DNA from 4 places in the Kitasatospora sp. NPDC088861 genome. Region 4 is predicted to be linked to each of the others. Evidence: riboswitches for the same ligand, from Rfam matches in the RefSeq annotation. Region 4 holds a riboswitch; each other region holds the start of a gene.
What was found. Region 4 has a riboswitch for cobalamin ahead of ACIP37_RS20260 (CoA-acylating methylmalonate-semialdehyde dehydrogenase). Riboswitches for the same ligand answer to the same signal wherever they lie in the genome.
Positions count from the first base shown of each region.

Region 1: another riboswitch for cobalamin. It lies ahead of ACIP37_RS30550 (ABC transporter substrate-binding protein); the one in region 4 lies ahead of ACIP37_RS20260 (CoA-acylating methylmalonate-semialdehyde dehydrogenase).
Region 2: another riboswitch for cobalamin. It lies ahead of ACIP37_RS17260 (iron ABC transporter permease); the one in region 4 lies ahead of ACIP37_RS20260 (CoA-acylating methylmalonate-semialdehyde dehydrogenase).
Region 3: another riboswitch for cobalamin. It lies ahead of ACIP37_RS19635 (HoxN/HupN/NixA family nickel/cobalt transporter); the one in region 4 lies ahead of ACIP37_RS20260 (CoA-acylating methylmalonate-semialdehyde dehydrogenase).

Region 1 covers NZ_JBIVJF010000026.1:34,183-39,688, reverse strand. The annotation lists gene tkt (transketolase) at 1-470, opposite strand, end outside; cobalamin riboswitch at 1,020-1,225, shown strand; gene ACIP37_RS30550 (ABC transporter substrate-binding protein) at 1,347-2,291, shown strand; gene ACIP37_RS30545 (iron chelate uptake ABC transporter family permease subunit) at 2,288-3,367, shown strand; gene ACIP37_RS30540 (ABC transporter ATP-binding protein) at 3,409-4,182, shown strand; gene ACIP37_RS30535 ((2Fe-2S) ferredoxin domain-containing protein) at 4,179-4,922, shown strand; gene ACIP37_RS30530 (hypothetical protein) at 4,944-5,075, shown strand; gene ACIP37_RS30525 (alpha/beta fold hydrolase) at 5,215-5,506, opposite strand, start outside.
Region 2 covers NZ_JBIVJF010000008.1:212,396-217,901, forward strand. The annotation lists gene ACIP37_RS17245 (CGNR zinc finger domain-containing protein) at 1-490, shown strand, start outside; gene sodX (nickel-type superoxide dismutase maturation protease) at 522-956, opposite strand; gene sodN (superoxide dismutase, Ni) at 1,180-1,575, shown strand; cobalamin riboswitch at 1,664-1,802, shown strand; gene ACIP37_RS17260 (iron ABC transporter permease) at 1,892-2,974, shown strand; gene ACIP37_RS17265 (ABC transporter ATP-binding protein) at 2,974-3,738, shown strand; gene ACIP37_RS17270 (ABC transporter substrate-binding protein) at 3,761-4,756, shown strand; gene ACIP37_RS17275 (GNAT family N-acetyltransferase) at 4,828-5,307, shown strand.
Region 3 covers NZ_JBIVJF010000010.1:208,808-214,313, forward strand. The annotation lists gene ACIP37_RS19620 (AAA family ATPase) at 1-730, shown strand, start outside; gene ACIP37_RS19625 (DNA-formamidopyrimidine glycosylase family protein) at 811-1,620, shown strand; gene ACIP37_RS19630 (metalloregulator ArsR/SmtB family transcription factor) at 1,675-2,058, opposite strand; cobalamin riboswitch at 2,140-2,354, shown strand; gene ACIP37_RS19635 (HoxN/HupN/NixA family nickel/cobalt transporter) at 2,384-3,496, shown strand; gene rpmG (50S ribosomal protein L33) at 3,610-3,774, opposite strand; gene rpmB (50S ribosomal protein L28) at 3,900-4,136, shown strand; gene rpsN (30S ribosomal protein S14) at 4,136-4,441, shown strand; gene ACIP37_RS19655 (CobW family GTP-binding protein) at 4,447-5,506, shown strand, end outside.
Region 4 covers NZ_JBIVJF010000011.1:112,552-118,057, reverse strand. The annotation lists gene ACIP37_RS20270 (hypothetical protein) at 623-943, shown strand; gene ACIP37_RS20265 (nitrilase-related carbon-nitrogen hydrolase) at 1,058-2,002, opposite strand; cobalamin riboswitch at 2,339-2,530, shown strand; gene ACIP37_RS20260 (CoA-acylating methylmalonate-semialdehyde dehydrogenase) at 2,747-4,246, shown strand; gene ACIP37_RS20255 (acyl-CoA dehydrogenase family protein) at 4,254-5,393, shown strand; gene ACIP37_RS20250 (enoyl-CoA hydratase/isomerase family protein) at 5,393-5,506, shown strand, end outside.

The sequences.
Region 1 (5,506 bases), on a different contig from region 4:
CGGGCGGCCATCGCCATGCCCACCGCGCTGGCCAGGCCCTGGCCCAGCGGGCCGGTGGTGATCTCCACGCCGGGGGTGTGCCGGTGTTCGGGGTGCCCGGGGGTGGCGGAGCCCCAGGTCCGGTAAGCCTGCAGGTCCGAGAGTTCCAGGCCGTAGCCGGCCAGGTAGAGCTGGATGTAGAGGGTCAGGCTGGAGTGGCCGCAGGAGAGCACGAAGCGGTCCCGTCCCAGCCACCGGTCGTCGCCGGGGTCGTGGCGCATGACGTTCTGGAACAGCAGGTACGCCAGTGGGGCCAGGCTCATCGCGGTGCCCGGATGGCCGTTGCCGACCTTCTGCACCGCGTCGGCGGCCAGCAGCCGCACGGTGTCCACCGCCCGCGCGTCGACCTCGTCCCACCCTGTCCGCCCTGCCACCGGATCCGCGAGGGATTCGTCGCGCCGCGCGGTAGCGTCGTTCTGGTCGTTCGCCATGCCGTTGCTCCTTCGTCTCGGCTTGTCGTCCATCGTTCCTCCGGCACTGGGCGGGCACGACCGCCGGGCCGTCGCCCGCGTGATTGCTGGTGATGTACGAACTATCCCCAGGGGTGGCGCTCTGTCCGGCACGACACACCCTTTCGGTGAGCCGCTCCGCCTCGTCGCTTGCCCCCGAAGTGGGGGAACACACCCCTGACCACCCGTCGCAGGTCCGCGGGAGGGCGTGCGCGGGCCCCCCTTCGACGGCCCGGTGCCTCCGCCGCCGAGCAGGGTCGGTGACGGCATGCTCGATCCGCTCGACGCCGACGACCAGCCGCGTCTCCGCCCGCCGGCCGAGTGGCGGCGCCCTACTTCCCCGTCACGTGCCCGGACGAGGTCCTGGACCACCACCTGCGGCACTACGCCGTCGAGTTCAGGAACTGGATCGTCGCCGCCGCCCGCACCTGAGACCCCCGACCGGGCCCCGTGGCCGATCCCTCCCGCAACCCCGGGAACGGTCCAGACGATCATCCCACGGGCTGGCCAGCACCGACCTGACCACGCCTGATACCTTGCCATCGCCGTGGTGTACGGGAAACCGGTCTGAGTCCGGTGCGGCCCTCGCCACTGTTGCCGCGGAGTTCCGCGGCCCTCGCTGACCGGCTTTTCCAGCGGTCAGGGCCACTGGGCGGGTTGGAAGAGCCGTCCGGGAAGGTCGGCCGCGGCGCGTTGATGCGGAAGCCAGGAGACCGGCCACGGCGCTACATGTTCCACGAGGGTTTTGGAGAACACGTGCCCAGCGGTCTGCCGTATCCGTTCCGTTCCATATGTTCCGTACGTCCCACAGGTCCGATACGTGTCGGCCGGGCGGTCGCGGCCTTCCTGTTCATCGGCATGCTCGGAGCTTGCACGGGCGCCCCCGCGCCCACCACGTCCGGCGGGACGACCGGAACTGCCGCGCCGGTCAGCGTCGACAATTGCGGGACCACCGTGACGGTCGGCGCGCCGCCCGACCGGCTGGTGACGCTCAACGAGGGTGCCACCGAGGTGGCCCTGGCCCTCGACCTGCAGTCCCGCATGGCCGGTACCGCCTACCTCGACGATTCCATCCCGGAGAAGTGGAAGGCTGCCTACGACTCCGTCCCGGTGCTCTCCAAGGACTACCCGACGAAGGAGAAGCTCCTCGCGGCCCGTCCCGACTTCCTGTACGCCTCCTACTCCAGCGCGTTCACCGACAAGGTCGCGGGCACCCGGGGGGAACTGCGCGGCCAGGGCATCCCGTCGTACCTGTCCCCGTTCGGCTGCTCGGACAAGAGCCAGGTGCCGCCGACGACCTGGCAGGCGGTGTGGGGCGAACTGAACGACGTCGCCAAGGTCTTCGGTGTCACGGAGCGGGCCGCCGCGATCCAGCAGCAACAGGAGCAGCAGCTGGCCGAGTTCACGGCGACGGCCGCGGGCAAGGGCTTGAAGGTCCTGTGGTACGACTCGGACACCAAGGCGCCGTTCGTCGGGGCCGGCCACGGCGGACCTCAACTCGTTCTCGATGCCGTGGGCGCCCGCAACGTCTTCGGGGACCTGTCCGGTGGCTGGCAGAACGTGAGCTGGGAGAAGGTCGTCGCGGCGGACCCGGACGCCATCGTGGTCGCGGACGCCGGCTGGGACACGGCCCAGTCCAAGATCGACTACTTGGAGAACGACCCGGTGCTGAGCAAGCTCACCGCCGTACAGCGCAAGGCTTTCGTGGTGGTGCCGTTCTCGGAGTCGACTCCCGGCGTGCTGCTCGCCGACGGTGCCGCCCGGGTGTCCGCGGGACTGGGCCGACTGCACCCGGGTTCATGACCGCGCCCCACCCCGCCGTCGCGCGGCCCCCTGGTCCGGGCCGCGCGACGGCGGCCCTGGCCATCGGTGCGGCCCTGCTCCTGGCCACCGTGCTCCTCGGCCTCGCCGTGGGCTCGCAACACGAGCCGGTCCGGACGGTGATCGACGTCGTGGTGCGCCGTCTCGGGCTGGGCAACCCGCACGTGACGCTGCTGGACGACCAGATCGTCTGGCAGTTGCGGCTGCCCCGGGTTCTGGGAGCGGCTGCCACCGGCGCCGGCCTCGCGGTCTGCGGTGCGGTGTTGCAGACGCTGACCGGGAACGACCTGGCCGATCCCTTCCTGCTCGGGATCTCGGACGGAGCCGCCGCCGGCGCGGTCACCGTGATCGTCCTCGGCGTCGGCGTGTCCGGCGCCGTGGGCACCGGCGCGGTGTCCACGGCGGCCTTCGCCGGTGCCCTGCTAGCCGCCGTCGTCGTCCTGGCACTGGCCGGCGCGCGCACCCGGTCGCTACCGACCACCCGGACCGTGCTCGCCGGCATCGCGGTGGGACAGATGTGCGGGGCCTACACCTCGTTCGTCGTGCTGGTCCTCGGGGACCGCAACGCGGCGCGCGGTGTCATGGAGTGGACGCTGGGCTCGGTCGCCGGCGTGCGGTGGCCCACCGCCGTCTTCCTGACCGCGGTCGCGCTGGCCGGTGTCACGGTCCTGGCCTCCTCGGCCCGCGACCTGGACGCCTTCGCGTTCGGCGAGACCGCCGCCCGCTCCCTCGGCGTCCACGTCGAGCGCACCCGTTGGGTCCTCGTCGCCACCGCCGCGCTGGTAACCGCGTGCCTGGTCGCCCACACCGGCGTCATCGGGTTCCTCGGCCTGGTCGTACCGCATGTCGTCCGTCTCGTCTGCGGCCCGCGCCACGCCCTCCTGCTGCCCGTGTCGGCACTGGTGGGCGCTTCCCTCCTGGTGGGCAGCGACATCGTGGCGCGCTCGGTCCTCCCCGACCGGGAGATCCCCGTCGGCGTCATCACGGCCGGGCTCGGAGCGCCCTTCTTCGCCTGGCTGCTGTGGCGCCAGGGGCGGGCCGACGGGAGGGGGCAGTGACGGTGACGCCCCCCGCCGAGCTGCGCACGGAGGGACTTCGTGTGAGCATCGGCGGAGCCACGCTGCTGGACGCGGTCTCGCTCGCGTTCGCCCCCGGCCGGATCACGGGCCTGCTCGGACCCAACGGCGCCGGGAAGACCACCTTGCTGCGCGCGGTCGCCGGACTGACCCGGCCGAGCGAGGGTCGGGTCCTCCTGGACGGAGAGGATCTCCACGCACTCACGGCCCGCCGACGAGCACGACAGGTGGCCTTCATGGAGCAGCAGGCGGACACCCGGCTGTCGCTGCCGGTCCGTCAGGTCATCGATCTCGGCCGCACGCCGCACCGCAGCCGCTGGCCCGTGCCGGCGAACTCCGCCACCGACGCCCACGAGCGGTCCGTGTTCGCCGCAGCCGTGGCCGCAGCCGACGTCGGCCACCTGCTCGACCGGTCCTGGCCGACGCTGTCGGGTGGCGAGCGGCAGCGGGTCCAGCTCGCGCGGGCACTGGTGCAGGAGCCCGGCGTGCTCCTGCTCGACGAGCCCACCAACCACCTCGACCTACGCCACCAACTCGGCTTCCTCGGCACCGTACGCGGGCTGGGCATCACCACGGTAGCCGCGCTGCACGACCTCGAACTCGCCGCCGCCTACTGCGACGAGGTCGCCGTCCTGCTCGACGGCCGACTGGTCGCCCACGGGCCCAGCTCCGACGTGCTCACCTCGCCGACGATCGCGCACGTCTACGGCGTCGACGTCACCGTGGAACGACACCCCCGGCACGACAGACCGCACATCCGGTGGAACGGACTGCTCCCCGAAGGGACAACACCATGACCCGCCCCGTCCCGGGCGCGCTCGCCCGCCGCAGTGCCACGCTCCTGGTCGGCATGTCGATGGGGGAAGCCGTCCGCCGTGACGAACTCCTCCGGACAGCGGCGTCGCACCAGGCCTCGATCGCGTTCCTGCAGCAGGCAGACCCTTCCCTGTCGGCCGAGCTGACCAGGCTGGCCGACGCGGGCGCCGAGACCGTGGTCGTGATCGGCGTCCGCCTCGCGGCGTCCGGCCCGGCCCAGTCCTGGCTACGGCGGATCGCGGCGTACTGGTGGCGCGAGCGCGCGGGCCACCGTCCCGAACTCCTCGTCGCGACCCGCCTCGCCGACTCGCCGGACGCGGTCCCCGCGGTGGCCGCGGTGACGAGGGCCATCACCGGCCAGGAGCCCGGCCTCACGTCCGCGGCCTGGGAGGAAGTCCCCGGCCACCGGCACCAGGTCCTGGTGTGCCGCGGCCCGCGTTGCGCGGCCAAGGGCGCGGAGGAGGGACTACGCGCCCTGGTACAGAAACTGACCGAGCACGGCCTCGGCGACGACGACGTGCTCGTCACCCAGACGGGGTGCCAGTTCCCCTGCAACCAGGCCCCCGTCGCCAGCGTGCAGCCGGACGACATCTGGTACGGGAAGATCGACCCGGCTGTCGCCGGCCGCATCGTCACCGAGCACCTCGCCGGCGGACGACCGGTCGAGTCCCACCGACTCCCACGCCACAGGAAGGAGCAGGCGGACCACCACGACGGCTGATCGCGACCACGAGGCTCAAGCTTGAGCCCGTGCCCCGCCCCGCTGCCGACAGCACCAAGCGGCGGCATCGAAGCCACCCTCCACCCCTACCGCAACCAGATCAGGGCCATCGACGAGCAGATGACCGAAGCCCTCAAGGACGACCAGCAGTAGACCCACAGCGAGCTTGACCTGCGACGAAGCCCCACCCGCGCGGCCGGCTCACCACGGAGTTGCCCGATCTCCCCCGGATCCACGCCGACCCGATGCCCGACCCGCAGACCGAGATCACCTCCGGTCAACGATGTACTACTCAGGCGAGCTTGAGGAGCAGTTCACTCAGTTCCCTCGGCATGGTGATCATGCAGTCGTGGCCGGTCGGCAGCTCCCAGACCTGCGCGGCGGAGCCGTTGGGCTGGATCGGGGGGACGGGGCGGCGGGTGATGCCCGGCGGCGTGGGGCCGACGTTGTGGATGTGCGTGCGCGGGATCGCGTCCGCAGCCGGGTTGTCCAGTCGCACGGATTGCCGAAGGCAGCGCACCGTCTGGTCCGTGAGCGTCTCACGCAGCCAGGCCACGTCCGCCGGGTCCGTGACGCCGAACAGG
Region 2 (5,506 bases), on a different contig from region 4:
CCTGTTCTCCGACTCCTCACGGGCCGCCGCACAGGCCGACGAGTCCGACCTGCCCCGGCTGCGGGCGGTGCGGACCAGGCTGCGCGGGGTCTTCGAGGCCGCCGCCGAGGGCGACGAGATCCGGGGCGTCGACCTGCTGAACAGCCTGCTGATGGAGTACCCGGTCAGCCCGCTGGTCTCCGGGCACGACTACCTGGACGACGCCGGCCGGCCGCGCTGGCACCTGCACCTGGCCGACAACTCGCCCACCGCCACCGCGCACTTCAGCGCGGTCGCCTGCATGGGCCTGGCCGTCCACCTGACCGAGCTGGGCGCCGACCGGCTCGGCATCTGCCAGGCCGCGCCCTGCCGCAACGCCTACCTGGACACCTCGACCAACCGCTCCCGCCGCTACTGCTCGGACCGCTGCGCGACCCGCGCCAACGTCGCCGCGTACCGGGCCCGCAAGCGCCAGGAGGCCGAGGCCGCGGCACTCGGCGCCGCCGGCTAGGTCCTGTCCGGGCCGGGCCGGGCCCAGGGGGTCAGAGTTCGTCCGCCCAGACGCCCAGGCGGCGGGCCAGACCCGGTACCCGGGCCAGCCGGGTGCCCAGCAGCAGCCGCTCCAGCCGCCGCCCCGGCGCCAGCCAGGCCGGGCGCGGGCGCAGCCGCAGCAGCACCCGGCCGAGCACCAGCTCGTCCGGGACCGGGCCGTAGCTGCGGCTGTCGCTGTCCACCGGCCGGTTGTCGGACAGCAGCCACCAGCCCCTCGGACGCCGCTCGGCGGCCCGCTTCACCACCAGCAGGTCCTGCTGGAAGGGGTGCCGGAAGAGCACCACCGCGCCGGGCCGGATCGGCGCGCCGTAGCGCACCAGCAACTGGTCGCCCTCGCGCAGGGTCGGGACCATCGACGGGCCCGCCACGTCGACCAGCCCGAACGGCACCGCGCCGCCGCCCCGGCCCCGGGGTTCCGTGCCCATCGGTTCCGCGTCCGCCGGTTCCGTGCTCCGCGCCACGACTCCTCCTCCCGGACCGCCCGGTCCCAGTCTGCCGTACGGACCGTCACCCCGTTCGATCCGTTCGATGTCCGGATTACCCCGGTTCCGGGTCCGCCTTTTGCCCTAGGCCCACCGCCCGATCGCGAAACCCCGGGTGCGGAAGGGTAATCTCGGGCGCGGGAAGACGATCTAAGGAAGGACTCCCATGTTCTCTCGTCTGTTTGCACCGCGCGCCACCGCCCACGCCCACTGTGACCTGCCCTGCGGCGTGTACGACCCGGCGCAGGCCCGGATCGAGGCCGAGTCGGTCAAGGGCACCCAGGAGAAGTACCAGGCCAACGAGGACCCGGCTTTCCGCACCCGCGCCCTGATCATCAAGGAGCAGCGTGCCGAGGCCGTCAAGCACCACATCTCGGTGCTGTGGAGCGACTACTTCAAGGCCCCGCACTTCGAGAAGTACCCGCAGCTGCACCAGCTGATCAACGACACCCTGAAGGCCGCCTCGGCCGCCAAGGCGTCCACCGACCCCGCCACCGGCCAGGCCCTGCTGGACCTGATCGCCGAGGTCGACAAGATCTTCTGGGAGACCAAGCAGGCCTGAGCCTGACGCGTCGCCACCCGACCGCCCCCGTCCGCGAGCCCGGACGGGGGCGGTCGTGCGTTCACGCCCCATCCGAGCCCGGTAAGGGTTGCCTAGCCTGAGTGGCTGTTATGCTGCCAGGGCGTCCGAGGGGGAAGTCCGGTGTGAATCCGGCGCTGACCCGCAACGGTGAGCACGGCCCCGGGGCCGCGCCAGCCCGATCGCCCCCGGCCGCTGAACTCCCGACAACTCGCCGTGGACTGCGAGGGGATGGCGCCCGGGCCCGCGCCCGACCGGTGCCGCCCCCGCGCACCCGCGGCCCGAGGCAAGGCGCACCGTGAGCAGCACCGCAGCCGCGGGCAGTGGCGCAACGAGCCCGCCCGCCCGCCGAATACCCGCCCTCCCGCTCGCCGTCGGCCTGGCCGCCGCCCTGCTGCTCTCGCTGCTCTGCGGCGTGGCGCTGGGCGCCTCCGGGATCGGCCTGCCCCGCGCCATGCGGCTGCTGGCCGCCGGGCTGACGGGCGGACGGCTGGAGGCGGACGAGGCCGCCGCCTACGCGATCGTCTGGGAGATCCGGCTGCCGCGCGCCGTGCTGGCCTCGGTGGTCGGCGCCGGGCTGGCCGCCACCGGGGTCGCCGTCCAGGCCCTGGTGCGCAACGCGCTGGCCGACCCGTTCGTGCTCGGCATCTCCTCCGGCGCGGCCGTCGGCGCCAACGCCGTGCTGCTGCTCGGCGCCTTCGCCTCGCTCGGGGTGTGGGCGATCTCGGCCTCCGCGTTCGGCTCCGCGCTGGTCGCCATGGTGCTGGTCTACCTCGCGGCGCGCACGGCCTACGGGCTCACCCCGCTGCGGCTGGTGCTCACCGGCACCGCGCTCTCCTACGGCTTCTCCGCCGTCACCGCGCTGATGGTCTTCGCGTCCGCCCGCGGCGAGGCCGCCCGGGACGCCATGATGTGGCTGCTCGGCAGCCTCGGCGGCGCCACCTGGGGCTCGGTGCCGATCGCCGCCGCCACCGTGCTGGCCGGCCTGGCGTACCTGGCCTGCGCCGCCGGCCGGCTGGACGCGCTCGCCATGGGCGACGAGACGGCCGCCTCGCTGGGCGTGGACCCGGACCGGCTGCGCCGCGAGCTGTTCGTGGTGACCGCCGCCGTCACCGGCACGGTGGTGGCCGTCAGCGGGGCGATCGGCTTCGTCGGGCTGATGGTGCCGCACCTGGCCCGGATGCTGGTCGGCGCCGGGCACCGCCGGGTGCTGCTGGTCGCGCCGCTCGCCGGGGCGCTGCTGCTGGTCTGGGTGGACATCGTCTCGCGCACCCTGCTGGCGCCCGCCGAACTGCCGGTCGGGGTGGTCACCGCGGTGCTCGGGGTGCCCTGTTTCCTGCTGCTGATGCGCCGTCGCGGCTATTCCTTCGGAGGCCGCTGATGGATCTCGCCCTGGACTCCGTCTCGGTCGAGCTGGCCGGCGCCCGGCTGGTCCACGACGTCGCCCTGGACGCCGCCGCCGGGCAGGTGGTCGGACTGGTCGGGCCCAACGGCAGCGGCAAGTCGACGCTGCTGCGCTGCGTCTACCGGGCGCTGCGGCCGGCCGCCGGGGCCGTCCGGCTGGACGGCGCGGACCTGCACGCGCTGACCGCGCGCGAGGCCGCCCGGCGGGTGGCCGCACTCCCCCAGGAGCACTCCGCCGAGTTCGACTTCACGGTGGCCGAGGTGGTCGCCATGGGCCGGTTGCCGCACCGGCGCGGGCTGGGCGGCCCGGGTGCGGACGACCACGCGCGCTGCACGGAGGCGCTGCGCAAGGTCGGCGCCGAACAGTTGGCCGGGCGGGGCTTCCTGAGCCTGTCCGGCGGCGAGAAGCAGCGGGTGCTGATCGCCCGCGCGCTGGTCCAGGAGCCCCGGCTGCTGGTGCTGGACGAGCCCACCAACCACCTGGACATCGGCCACCAGTTGGACGTGCTGGCGCTGGTCCGGGAGGCCGGCCCGACGGTGCTCACCGCGCTGCACGACCTCAACCTGGCGGCCGGCCACTGCGACCTGCTGTACGTGCTGCGGGCCGGCCGGATCGTCGCCTCGGGGCCGCCCGCCGAGGTGCTCCGACCCGCCCTGCTGGCCGAGGTGTTCGGCGTCCGGGCCACCCCCGTCCGGCACCCGGTGACCGGCGCCGTCCAACTGCTCTTCGACCGGATCTGACCCACCCCCCGAAGGAACCCCCGTGCGCACCAAGGCCGTTGCCATCACCGCCCTGCTCACCCTCGGGCTCACCGCCTGCGGCGCCGAGATCGCCCCGAGCGGCGACGCCACCGCCGCCTCCGCCCACTACCCGGTGACCGTGGAGAACTGCGGCACCAAGCTCACCTTCCCGCAGAAGCCCGCCCGGACGGTGACCAACGACGTCGGCATCACCGAGCTGATGCTCGCCCTCGGCCTGGCCGACCGGATGGCCGGCTACGTGATGCCCGACGACAAGGGCCGGGTCGACCAGGTCGCCTGGAAGGACGGCTACCAGCAGACCGCGTGGCTCTCCAAGAAGGAGATCACCAAGGAGATCGTGCTGGGCGCCAAGGCCGACCTGGTCTTCGCCGGCTGGCACTACGGCTTCGACGAGGGCCGCGGCTTCACCCCGCAGGCGCTCAAGGACCTCGGCATCCCCTCGTACGTGCTCAGCGAGTCCTGCCGCAGCGGCAAGGGCACCGAGCGCGGCGTGATGTCCCCGCTGGACGCGCTCTACACCGACCTGGCCAACCTCGGCGAGATCTTCGACGTCCGCGACCGGGCTGACAAGCTGGTCGCCGATTTCAAGGCGAAGGTCGCCGCCGCCCCGCAGCCCGAGCGCCGGCCGTCCGTGTTCCTGTACGACAGCGGGCAGGACAAGCCGTACACCGCCGGGAAGTTCGCCGCGGCCGACGAGATCATCGCCAAGGCCGGCGGGACCAACGTGATGGGCGACCTCGCGGACACCTGGGTCACCGTCGGCTGGGAGAGCGTGGTCCAGCGCGACCCCGAGGTGATCCTGATCAACAACTACGGCGAGACCGGCGCCGACGCCAAGCGCGCCTTCCTGAAGTCCTTCCCGCCGCTGGCCGGCGTCTCGGCGGTCAGGAGCGACCGGATCTTCGTCCTGGACTACGTCGACCTGGTGGAGAGCCCGCGCAACCCGGCCGCGATCACCGCGCTGGCCGACTACCTGCGCAGCGTCCCCGCCCGCTGACCCGCCCGCCCCCGGCCCGGGCCCCGATCCGGGCCTGGGCCGGGGGCGGGGACGCGCAGTAGGCTCGCGGCATGATCCGCACCGCCGTCGTGACCGACGTTCCCGTCATCCTCGCCCTGATCCGCGAGCTCGCGGAGTACGAGAAGGCCCCGCAGGAGGCCGTGGCCACCGAGGAGCAGCTGCGCGACGCCCTCTTCGGCGCCAACCCGGCGCTGTTCGCCCTGATCGCCGAGGACGACGCCACCGGCGAGCCGGTCGGCTTCGCGGTCTGGTTCCTCAACTTCTCGACCTGGCGCGGCACCCACGGGATCTACCTGGAGGACCTGTACGTCCGCCCGCAGTCCCGCGGTGGCGGCCACGGCAAGGCGCTGCTGCTGGAACTGGCGCGGATCGCCGTCGAGCGCGGCTACGCGCGGGTGGAGTGGTCGGTGCTCGACTGGAACACGCCCTCGATCGACTTCTACAAGTCCCTCGGCGCGGTGCCGATGGACGACTGGACCGTCTACCGGCTCACCGGCGAGGCGCTCGCCGCCGCCGCCGGCGGTCACTGAACGGACCGCCCGAACCCCTGCCACCCTGCGTCGCGATGGCTTACCATGAGTGACTCCCGAGCCCCGGCCGGCGTGCGGAAGGCGGTAAGGTCTCAGGCGGATACGCGGCGTCCGGTCGCCCCGCGAAGGGTATGACCGGTACGTACCGCACCACCCCTCTGGACAGTTGGGGCGAAGCAGTTGAGCCAAGCAACAGACA
Region 3 (5,506 bases), on a different contig from region 4:
GCCGCCGGTTCCGGCCGCTCCGGTGCCGCCCGCTCCCGCTCCTGTTGCCGCGCCCGCCCCGGCCGCACCCGCGCCCGGCGCGCCGGTCCCCGTCGGGTCCACCGGGCACTTCGTGCTGCCCTCCGGCACGCCCGTGCAACTCCCCGCCCACCCGCCGCAGCGGCACGCGCCCACCAGTCCGATCGCCGTCCTGCTGATCGGCCCGGCCGGGGCCGGCAAGACCACCGTCGCCCGGTACTGGGCCGAGCGCCGGCCCAGCCCGACCGCGCACATCAGCCTGGACGACGTCCGCGAGTGGGTGCAGTCCGGCTTCGCCAACCCGCAGTCCGGCTGGAACAACGCCTCCGAGGCGCAGTACCGGCTGGCCCGCCGCACCTGCGGCTTCGCCTGCCGCAACTACCTCGCCAACGGCATCTCCTGCATCATCGACGACGCCGTCTTCCCGGACCGCCCGGCCATCGGCCTCGGCGGCTGGAAGCGGCACATCGGCCCCGGCATGATCCCGGTCGTGCTGCTGCCCAGCCTGGACTCCGTGCTGCACCGCAACGCCCGGCGCGGCGGCACCCGGCGGCTCGGTGACGAGGAGGTGGCGCGGATCCACGGCCGGATGGCCGGCTGGTACAACTCCGGGCTGCCGATCATCGACAACTCGTACCTGGACGTGGCTGGCACCGCCGCCGAGCTGGACCGCGTCATCCTGGCCCGGCTGATGGGCATGCCGGTGCGCTGACCTGCGACGATCCGGCGGTGTCGGTGCCGGCTGCGATGATGTGCGGGTCCTGTCGAACCACCCCGGGGGAGCTGACGCCCGTGCCGGAAGGCCACATCATCCACCGCCTCGCCGCCGAGAACCGGAAGGCCTTCGGCGGCCGTCCGGTCGAGGTGTCCAGCCCGCAGGGCCGGTTCGCCGACGAGGCCAAGGCCATCGACGGGCAGCTGCTCACCGCGGCCGAAGCCGTCGGCAAGCACCTGTTCCTCGGCTTCGAGGAGGGCGCCTGGGTGCACGTCCACCTCGGCCTCTACGGCGGCTTCGCCTTCGGTACCGGGCCCGCGCCCGAGCCGGTCGGCCTGGTCCGGCTGCGGCTGGCCAACGACGACGGCTACGCGGACCTGCGCGGCCCCAACACCTGCGCGCTGGTCACCGGCGCGGAGAAGGACGCCGTCGCCGCCCGGCTGGGCCCCGACCCGCTGCGCGCCGACGCCGACCCGCAGGCCGCCTGGCGCCGGATATCGGCCAGCCGGACGACCGTCGCCGCGCTGCTGATGGACCAGAAGGTGCTGGCCGGGGTGGGCAACGTCTACCGGGCCGAGGTGCTGTTCCGCCACGGGATCAACCCGCACCGCGCCGGCCGCGACCTCACCCGGGGCGAGTGGGACGCGATCTGGGCCGACCTGGTCGCCCTGATGCACGAGGGCGTCGGCGCGGGCCGGATCGACACCGTCCGCCCCGAGCACACCCCCGAGGCGATGGGCCGCCCGCCGCGCGTCGACGACCACGGCGGCGAGGTGTACGTCTACCGGCGGGCCGCGATGCCCTGCCTGGTCTGTGGCACCGAGGTCCGGACGGAGCAGCACGCCGCGCGCAACCTCTTCTGGTGCCCCGCCTGCCAGGCGGCCTGACCGCGTTCGAGGGTTGCTCCGGCCGGGCCCCGGCGCGTCCTCCGGAGGAGCCGGTCAGACGACGGCCGCGCTGGGCTCGTGGTGTTCGGCGGCGGCGCACGCGTCGAGGAGGGGGCGCAGGGCCTCGTCCACGAGCCGGTAGCGCACGATCCGCCCGTCCTTGTCCCCGGTGACCACGCCCGCGGTGCGGAGCAGCCGCAGGGCCTGGGACACGGCGGGGTCGCGCATGCCGGTGGCGACGGCGAGGTCGGAGACGGCGAGCGGGCCGGCCCGGTGGAGGGCGAGCAGGAGGGCGAGCCGCCCGGGGTCGGCGAGCAGGGAGAACCGCTCGGCCCAGGTGCGGACGTGCGCGGGGTCGCCGATCGCGGCGATGGCCTCGCAGACCCGGTGTCCGTCGATGGTGCGGTGGCCCGCGCGGTCGGCCGGTACGAGATGCATGCGCACATTGTTGCAGGAGGGGGCCTGTGATCCTGGACACCTGCGCAGGTGCGCAGCCTTGCAAGGGTGGGTCCTGGCCCCTACGGTGTTCCCCGCCGTGGTGCTCGGGAAGACCGGTGACGGATCCTCAGGGGTCCCAGTCCGGAGCGGCCCTCGCCACTGTGATCGGGCCATCGTGATCGTCGACGATGGAGAGACGTCCGTACCCACGACGCCACTGGGAGCCTCGCGCACCTGGGAAGGCGGGTACGGGACCCCCGTAAGCCAGGAGACCGGCCACGGCATCTCACGAAGTGTTTCCACGAGGTGCTGGAGCGTGACCCGAATGACCCTGCCCGAAACCGCCGCCGCCGAGGCGCCGGCGACACCGTCCGTGCTGCCCACGTTCCGCTGGAAGCGCGAGGACACCGTCCGCACGGCCGGGTTGATGGGGGTGATCCTGGCCATGCACGTGGTGGCCTTCGGGACGCTCGTCTTCCTGGTCGCGCCCCACAACTACGCGGTCGGCACCCAGGTCTTCGGGGTGGGCCTCGGGATCACCGCGTACACCCTCGGCATGCGGCACGCCTTCGACGCCGACCACATCGCGGTGATCGACAACACCACCCGCAAGCTGATGGCGGACGGCAAGCGGCCGGTCTCGGTCGGCTTCTGGTTCGCCCTCGGGCACTCCTCGATGGTGGTGCTGATGGCCGCCCTGGTGGCGGGCGGCGCGCAGCTGGCCAGCACGCTGATGGACGACGACTCGGCCACCCACAAGTGGCTCGGGATGGTCGGCACGACGGCCTCCGGCGCGTTCCTCTACCTGATCGGCGCGCTCAACCTGGCCGCGCTGCTCGGCATACTCAAGGTGTTCCGGGCGATGCGGGCCGGGTCGTACGACGAGGCGCAGCTGGAGGAGCACCTCAACTCGCGCGGCTTCATGGCCCGGGTGCTGAACCGGGCGACCCGGTCGATCACCCGGCCCGGGCAGATGTTCCCGGTGGGCATGGTGCTGGGGCTGGGCTTCGACACCGCGACCGAGGTCACCCTGATGGTGATGGCCGGGTCGGGCGCGGCGGCCGGGCTGCCCTGGTACGCGATCGTCTGCCTGCCGCTGCTGTTCGCGGCCGGGATGAGCCTGTTCGACACCCTGGACGGGACGTTCATGAACTTCGCGTACCAGTGGGCCTTCGCGAACCCGGTCCGGAAGGTGTACTACAACCTGACGATCACTGGGCTGTCGATCGCGGTGGCCTTCGTCATCGGCACCATCGAACTGGTCGGCGTGCTGCACGAGAAGCTCGATCTGACCGACCCGGTCACCGGCTGGATCGCGGGCATCTCGCTGGACAACGTCGGCTACGCGATCGCCGGGCTGTTCGTGGTGGTCTGGGCCGCGGCGATCGCCTACTGGAAGCTGGCCCGGGTGGAGAAGCGCTGGGTGGCCGCCGAGTAGCGACGGCTGCGATCAGCGACGGCAGCGATCAGCGACGGCGCCTCCCCCGGGATCCCGGGGGGAGGCGCCGTTTCGTCGCTGCGGGCCGGTGCCGGTCGTCGGGCGGGCGGGGTTCAGCGCTCTTCGCGGAAGTCGACGTGCCGGCGCGCGACCGGGTCGTACTTGCGCAGGACCATCCGGTCCGGGTCGTTGCGGCGGTTCTTGCGGGTCACGTACGTGTAGCCGGTGTCGGCGGTGGAGCGGAGCTTGATGACGGGGCGCAGTTCGCTGCGGGCCATGGGTGTCCTCCCGGGTTGGCGGGGTGTTCGGGGCTGAGGCGAAACCGTACACCGAAATGGAAGTCATTTTCATCTGGTGTAACGTGAGCTCCGTCCCGCCCATTCCCGGACGCCAGGGAGCACCCATGTCCGCCCACTGCCAACTCACCGGCCGCCAACCCGGATTCGGCAACGCGATCTCGCACTCGCACCGCCGCACCCGCCGTCGCTTCGACCCCAACATCCAGCACAAGCGCTACTGGCTGCCCGGTGAGGGCCGGTACGTCCGGCTCACCCTCAGCGCCAAGGGCATCCGCACCATCGACACGATCGGCATCGAGGCCGCCGTCGCCCGCATCCGCGCCCGAGGGGGGAAGGTCTGATGGCCAAGCAGAGCAAGATCGCCAAGAACGAGCAGCGCCGCGCCGTCGTGGCCCGGTACGCCGAGCGCCGCGCCGAGCTCAAGCGGATCATCGCCCACCCCGGCACCGCCCCCGCCGAACGCGCGGACGCCCAGGCCGAACTCGCCCGCCAGCCTCGCGACGCCAGCGCCACCCGGATCCGCAACCGCGACGCCGTCGACGGCCGCCCCCGTGGCTACCTGCGCGCCTTCGGCCTCTCCCGGGTCAACCTCCGCGTTCACGCCCACGCCGGCCACCTGCCCGGCGTCCGCAAGGCCAGCTGGTGAGCGGCGTGGACGGGATCAAACTGCCCGTGGTGGTCGTCGCCGGACTGCACGCCGACGAACGCCGCGCCGCCGTCCGGGAGTTGGCGGCGGCAGCGGTGGACGCGGTGGTCCTCCACCATGACCTGCGGGAGGCCTCGCAGGGCGTCGTCCACCGTGAACTGCGCGACGCGGGAGGCGGGTTCGACGCCGCCGACGTCCCGCTGGTGAACGACTGCCCCTGCTGCGCCCTGCGCGAGGACCTGCTGCCGCGACTGCTGCGGATCGCCGACGAAGGCCGGTACGGGCTCGCGATCGTCGAACTGTGGGGCGGTAGCGACCCGCACCCGGCCGTCGAGGTGATCGCCGGGGGAGAGGCGGACGGCCGCCACCTGGAGGACGCCGTCGAACTCGCGGGCGTGGTCACGGCCGTCGACCCGGACCGGCTGATCGGCGAACTCTCCGTCTCCGACGACCTGGTGGAGCACGGCGAGCACACCGCCGTCCAGGACCAGCGGACCCGCGCGGAGGCGCTCGCCCACCAGGTCGAGTACGCCACCACCCTCGCCGTCCCGCGCGCGACGGCGCACGCGCCCGGGCTCGCGTTGCTCCGCCAGCTCCACCCCACCGCCCGGGTCGTCCGGCTCGGCACCGGGGCGCTCACCCGGGCCGCCCTCGGCGGCTTCGACGTCGCCGCCGCCCGCGACCGGGTCAACCCGGCGATCGCGCTGCTCCCGCAGGAGAGCGACGAGGCCGGCGTCACCACGCTGGTCTGGGAGCGCCGACGCCCGCTGCACCCCGAGCGGCTGCACCGGGCGCTGGAACTGCTCGTCCCCGCCGCCCAGCGCAGCCGCGGCCGCTTCTGGCTGGCCAACCGGCCCGACCTGATGCTCGCCTGGGACGCCGCCGGGGCCAACCTCGCCGTCGAGGAGTGCGGCCCCTGGCTCACCTCCCTGCCCGACGCCGCCTGGGAGCTCTACCCGCCCGCCCGCCGGGCCGCCGCCGCCCTCGACTGGCACCCTCTGCACGGCGACCGGGTGCAGCAGCTCAGCTTCACCGCGGAGGGCCTCGACGTCGACGGCGTCACCG
Region 4 (5,506 bases):
CCGTGTGGCCGCCGGACCCGCGCACAGTTACGCACGGCGATTTGCCTTCGTGCGCGCACAAGATGTCCGACGCCGCTGGTGCCCACCCGTTCGGCCGATGCCGCTGACGGATGCTCGGCTCGCGGGAGCCGGACCCGTCCCGTCCGCTCCCTCGCCCTCATCCAGCCCTCCGCCTTCACCGGGGTAGCGCTTGTCAGACGACCGCACGCGCCTTGGTGTCGGCTGTCACGCTTCGGCACATGCGGAGCCTTTCCGGTGGTGCCGTAGCATCCGGATGGCAAAAACGCACACCTGTCAGCGGGGGAGAGTACTGCACTTGTTCAAGAGATCGACGGCCGTGCCGGCCGGGGCGGGCGCACGGGCGGCCTGCGCGGCCGTGCTGATGGTGTCGGGTGCCCTGGTGCTCGGCTCATGCTCGTCCGTGGGGTCGCCGGGCGGAGGGCGGGAAACGCCGGGCGGAGGACGGGAAACGCCGAGCGAGCCCACACGTGCCGAGTCCCGGGAGGAGGCGCTGGCCCGGACGGATCGGGTCCAGGGCCACGTGCGCGAGCTGACGGGCCTTGAGCGGGATGCGTGGAGCAAGCTCATCGGCTACTACAGGTGCCCGGGGCGGGGATTGGGTGTGGCCGACGAGGGCGAGGCCTACCAGCTCAGCTCGGGGATCCTGCTCAAGGCCACGGACGACCAGCGCCCCGAGGTGCTGCGGGCGCTGCGGGAGAAGCTGGCGGGCGAGGGCTTCAAGATCACCTCGTCGGCGTCCGGTGCGGACGCTCAGTCCACCCCGCCCACCTGGGAGTTCGATGCCGTCCACGAGTCCGACGGCTACACCGTTTCGGCGGGCGCGTCGAAGCCCGGCCAGGGTGTGAGTGTGATGGTCGTCCTGCCCTGCCAGGCCCCGCCGTCCGCCGGTGCGGCTTCGCCCGCTCCGACGGCCACCACCTGAGGTCGGCGCGTCGGTCACGTCAACTACGCTACTGGAAAAGGTAGTTGGCGTCAGTCCCGGCACGTCGACTCGTGGCGGCGGGACGCCCCGGCGTGGGTGCGCCGGGGCGTCCGGTCAGGCGTCGGTGCGGCTCGTCGCGGTCAGCGGGGCGTACAGCTCGGGGCGGCGGGTGCGCAGGAGGCCGAACTCCCGCCAGTCCCGGCACTGGTCGAGGTCGAGGTCGGCGACGAGGACGGCGGGCCGGTCGCGCGGGGCGCGGAGCAGGATCCGGCCGTACGGGTCGGAGATGAACGACGAGCCGTAGAAGGTGGACCGGCCCTCCGTCCCGATCCGGTTGGGCACGATCATGAACAGCGCGTTGGCGAGGCCGTTGGCGCTGATGGCGTGCTCCCACATGGGCCGGGTGTCGAAGTCCGGGAGGTCCACCTCGGAGCCGATGGCCGTGGGGTGGACGAGGACTTCGGCGCCGCCGAGCGCGTAGGCCCGGGCGAGTTCGGGGAACCACTCGTCCCAGCAGGTGGGGAAGCCGAAGGCGGCGCCCTGGTGGGCCAGGACGGGGAACCCGCTGTCGCCGGGGCGGAAGCACAGGTCCTCGCGGTAGCCGGGGAAGGCCGGGATGTGGTTCTTCCGGGTTCTGGCGACGAGGGTGCCGTCGCGGTCCACGCAGACGGCCGTGTTGTAGCCGAGGCCGCCGTCCTCGGCGCGCTCGTACAGGGAGGCGTGGACGCTGATGCCGAGTTCGGCGGCGAGTTCGGCGGCGAGGCGGGTGGTGGGCCCCGTCTCGACGTCCTCCAGGTGGCGGGCGGCGCCCTCCCCCATCGGGTCGTCGGTGTTGCAGAAGTAGGGACTGCGGGTCAGCTCGGGCAGGCACACCATCGTCGCGCCCTGCGCGGCGGCGAGTGCCACGCCCTCGCGCAGCCGGGCGTCGTGCTCGGCCGGGTCGGTGTGCCAGCGCATCTGCACGAGCCCGACGCGCAGCGGTGCGCGTTCGGCGGGCCTGGTGCGGCCGGGGGAGCCGAGCGGGGAGCCGAAGGAGGTGAGGACGGCGTACGAGGTCACGGGCGGACCGTCCTCGTCTGCCGGCGGGACGTCCGGCAGGTGCGGGAGGCGGGGCCTCCGGCGGCCGTGCGGCCGGTGGTGGTGGACGTGGTCATGGGTGTTCCTTCTGTTCTCTGGTGCCGACGCGGCCCTGCGGTATAACTGAAAGTTCAGTCAGCTTTGCTGGCGTGGTGAAGAATCTAGCCATGCCGGAACGTTCCGGCAAGGGGGTGGCCTGCGAATGGTGGGCGGTTACGCGGTTACGCGGTTACGCGGCTGCGCGGTGACCGGCGTCGGGCAGGGCTCGGCGCGGCGGAAACCCGATGGCGCAACGCGCGTGCGGGCCTCTGGACTTACTAGGACGTCCAACTATATGGTCGACGACAGGTCCGCGGTGTCAGGGAAGCCGGTGTGAGTCCGGCACGGTCCCGCCACTGTGACCGGGGAGTTCGTCCTCGCAGATGAAGGCCACTGGCAGCCAGCCGGGAAGGCCTGGGGGCGTGCGGTGATCCGGGAGTCAGGATACCGGCCGCGGGTGTTCCGTGTTTTCCACGAGGATGGAGACGACACGCATGACTCCGGGCTGCTCCCGCTCCACTGCCGCTCCTGGTCGTCCCGTGCCCACGGCCGCCGGGGCGTCCACGCCCTGACGTTCCGTTCCGCCGCCGCACGCCCGTGCCGCGGGGCGCACCACCGTGTGCCCGCCGACCCGCGGCGGCCTCCGATCCTCCTCCTCTCCCCACCCCTGTCGAGAGAAGGAACCCGATGGTCCGAGAACTGACCCACTTCGTCGCCGGCAAGCCCACCGCCGGCACCTCCGGTCGCTTCGGCGACGTGTACGACCCCAACACCGGCCGGGTGCAGGCCCGGGTGCCGCTGGCCAGCCGGGCCGAGGTCGAGGCGGTGATCGCCGACGCCGCGCAGGCCCAGCCCGGGTGGGCCGCGTGGAACCCGCAGCGGCGGGCCCGCGTCCTGCTGCGCTTCCTCCAACTCGTCGAGCAGGAGAAGGACGAGCTGGCCCGGCTGCTGTCCGCCGAGCACGGCAAGACCGTGGCCGATGCCCACGGGGACATCCAGCGCGGCCTGGAGGTCGTGGAGTTCGCCGCCGGCATCCCGCACCTGCTGAAGGGCGAGTTCAGCGACAACGCGGGCACCGGCATCGACGTGTACTCGATGCGCCAGCCGCTCGGCGTGGTCGCGGGCATCACGCCGTTCAACTTCCCGGCGATGATCCCGCTCTGGAAGGCCGCACCCGCCCTCGCCTGCGGCAACGCCTTCGTCCTCAAGCCCTCGGAACGCGACCCCTCGGTGCCGCTGCGCCTCGCCGAACTGCTCCTGGAGGCCGGGCTGCCGCCGGGCGTGCTGAACGTGGTCAACGGCGGCAAGGAGGCCGTGGACACCCTGCTGGAGGACCCGCGGGTGCAGGCGGTCGGGTTCGTCGGCTCCACGCCGATCGCCCAGTACGTGTACGCCACCGCCGCCGCGCACGGGAAGCGGGCGCAGTGCTTCGGCGGTGCCAAGAACCACCTGGTCGTGATGCCGGACGCCGACCTCGACCAGGCCGCGGACGCGCTGATCGGCGCCGGCTACGGCTCGGCCGGCGAGCGCTGCATGGCGATCTCGGTGGCCGTCCCGGTGGGGGAGGAGACCGCCGACGCCCTGGTGGCCAAACTGGTCGAGCGGATCGCCGCGTTGAAGGTCGGGCGCTCGGACGACCCGGCGGCGGACTTCGGCCCGCTGGTCGGCGCCGACGCGCTGGAGCGGGTCCGCGGCTACCTGGACCTCGGGGTCGAGGAGGGCGCCGAACTCGTGGTCGACGGGCGGGACTTCCGGCTGGAGGGGCACGAGGGCGGCTACTTCCTCGGCGCCTCGCTGTTCGACCGCGTGACTCCCGACATGCGGATCTACCGGGAGGAGATCTTCGGCCCCGTCCTGACCGTGCTCCGTGCCGCCGACTACGAGGAGGCGCTGCGCCTGCCCAGCGAGCACGAGTTCGGCAACGGCGTGGCCGTCTACACCCGGGACGGCGACACGGCGCGGGACTTCGCGCGCCGGGTGAACACCGGCATGGTCGGCGTCAACGTGCCGATCCCCGTGCCGGTCGCGTACCACACCTTCGGCGGCTGGAAGCGCTCCGGGTTCGGCGACCTCAACCAGCACGGGCCGGACTCGATCCGCTTCTACACCCGCACCCGCACCGTCACCTCGCGCTGGCCCTCCGGGGTCAAGGAGGGCGCGAGCTTCACCATCCCGACGATGGGCTGAGGGCGCCGTGCACGACCTCACAGAGGACCAGCTCGCCATCGCGGCGACCACCCGGGCCTTCGCCCGCGAACACCTGGCGCCGAACGCGGTCGCGTGGGACCAGGCCAAGCACTTCCCGGTGGACGTGCTGCGCAAGGCGGCGGACGTCGGCCTGGCCGGTGTCTACGTCCGCGAGGAGTCCGGCGGCTCCGGACTCACCCGCGCCGACGGCGTGCTCGTGTTCGAGGCGCTGGCCACCGGCTGCCCGTCCATCGCCGCCTACCTGTCCATCCACAACATGGTCGCCTGGATGATCGACCGTTACGGCGACGACGCCCAGCGCGCCCGGTGGCTGCCGGGCCTCAGCGCCATGGCGACCCCCGCCAGCTACTGCCTCACCGAGCCCGGCGCGGGCTCGGACGCGGCGGCACTGACCACCCGGGCCCGCCGGGACGGGGACCACTGGGTCCTCGACGGCGTCAAGCAGTTCATCTCGGGCGCCGGCGTCTCCCGGGTCTACCTGGTGATGGCCCGCACCGGCGGACCGGGGGCCGGCGGGGTGTCCGCGTTCGTCGTCGAACGCGACGACGCCGGCGTCTCGTTCGGTCCCGACGAGAAGAAGATGGGGTGGAACGCCCAGCCCACCCGCCAGGTGCTCCTGGACGGCGTCCGGCTCCCGGCCGACCGCCTCCTCGGAGCCGAGGGCGAGGGCTTCCGGATCGCCATGAACGGGCTGAACGGAGGCCGGCTCGGCATCGCCGCCTGCTCCCTCGGCGGAGCGCAGGACGCTCTGGAGCGGGCCACCGGCTATCTGGCGGACCGCGAGGCGTTCGGCGCCCGGCTCCTGCACGCCCAGGCGCTGCAGTTCCGGCTCGCCGACATGGCCACGGAGCTGGAGGCGGCCAGGTCGCTGCTCTGGCGGGCCGCCTCGGCCCTGGACCGGGGGGACCCCAGGGCGCCGGAGCTGTGCGCGATGGCCAAGCGGCACGCCACCGACACCGGCTTCGAGGTCGCCAACCAGGCGCTCCAACTGCACGGCGGCTACGGCTACCTGGCCGAGTACGGCATCGAGAAGATCGTCCGCGACCTGCGGGTGCACCAGATCCTGGAAGGAACCAACGAGATCATGCGCGTCATCGTCGCCCGCGGCCTGATCGGGGCCGCGTGATGGCCGGGACCGACCTCGACGAGGTCCTGGTCCACCGCGAGGGCCGGGCGGGCCTGATCGTCCTCAACCGCCCCGCAGCCCTGAACGCCCTCACCCACGGCATGGTGCGGAGG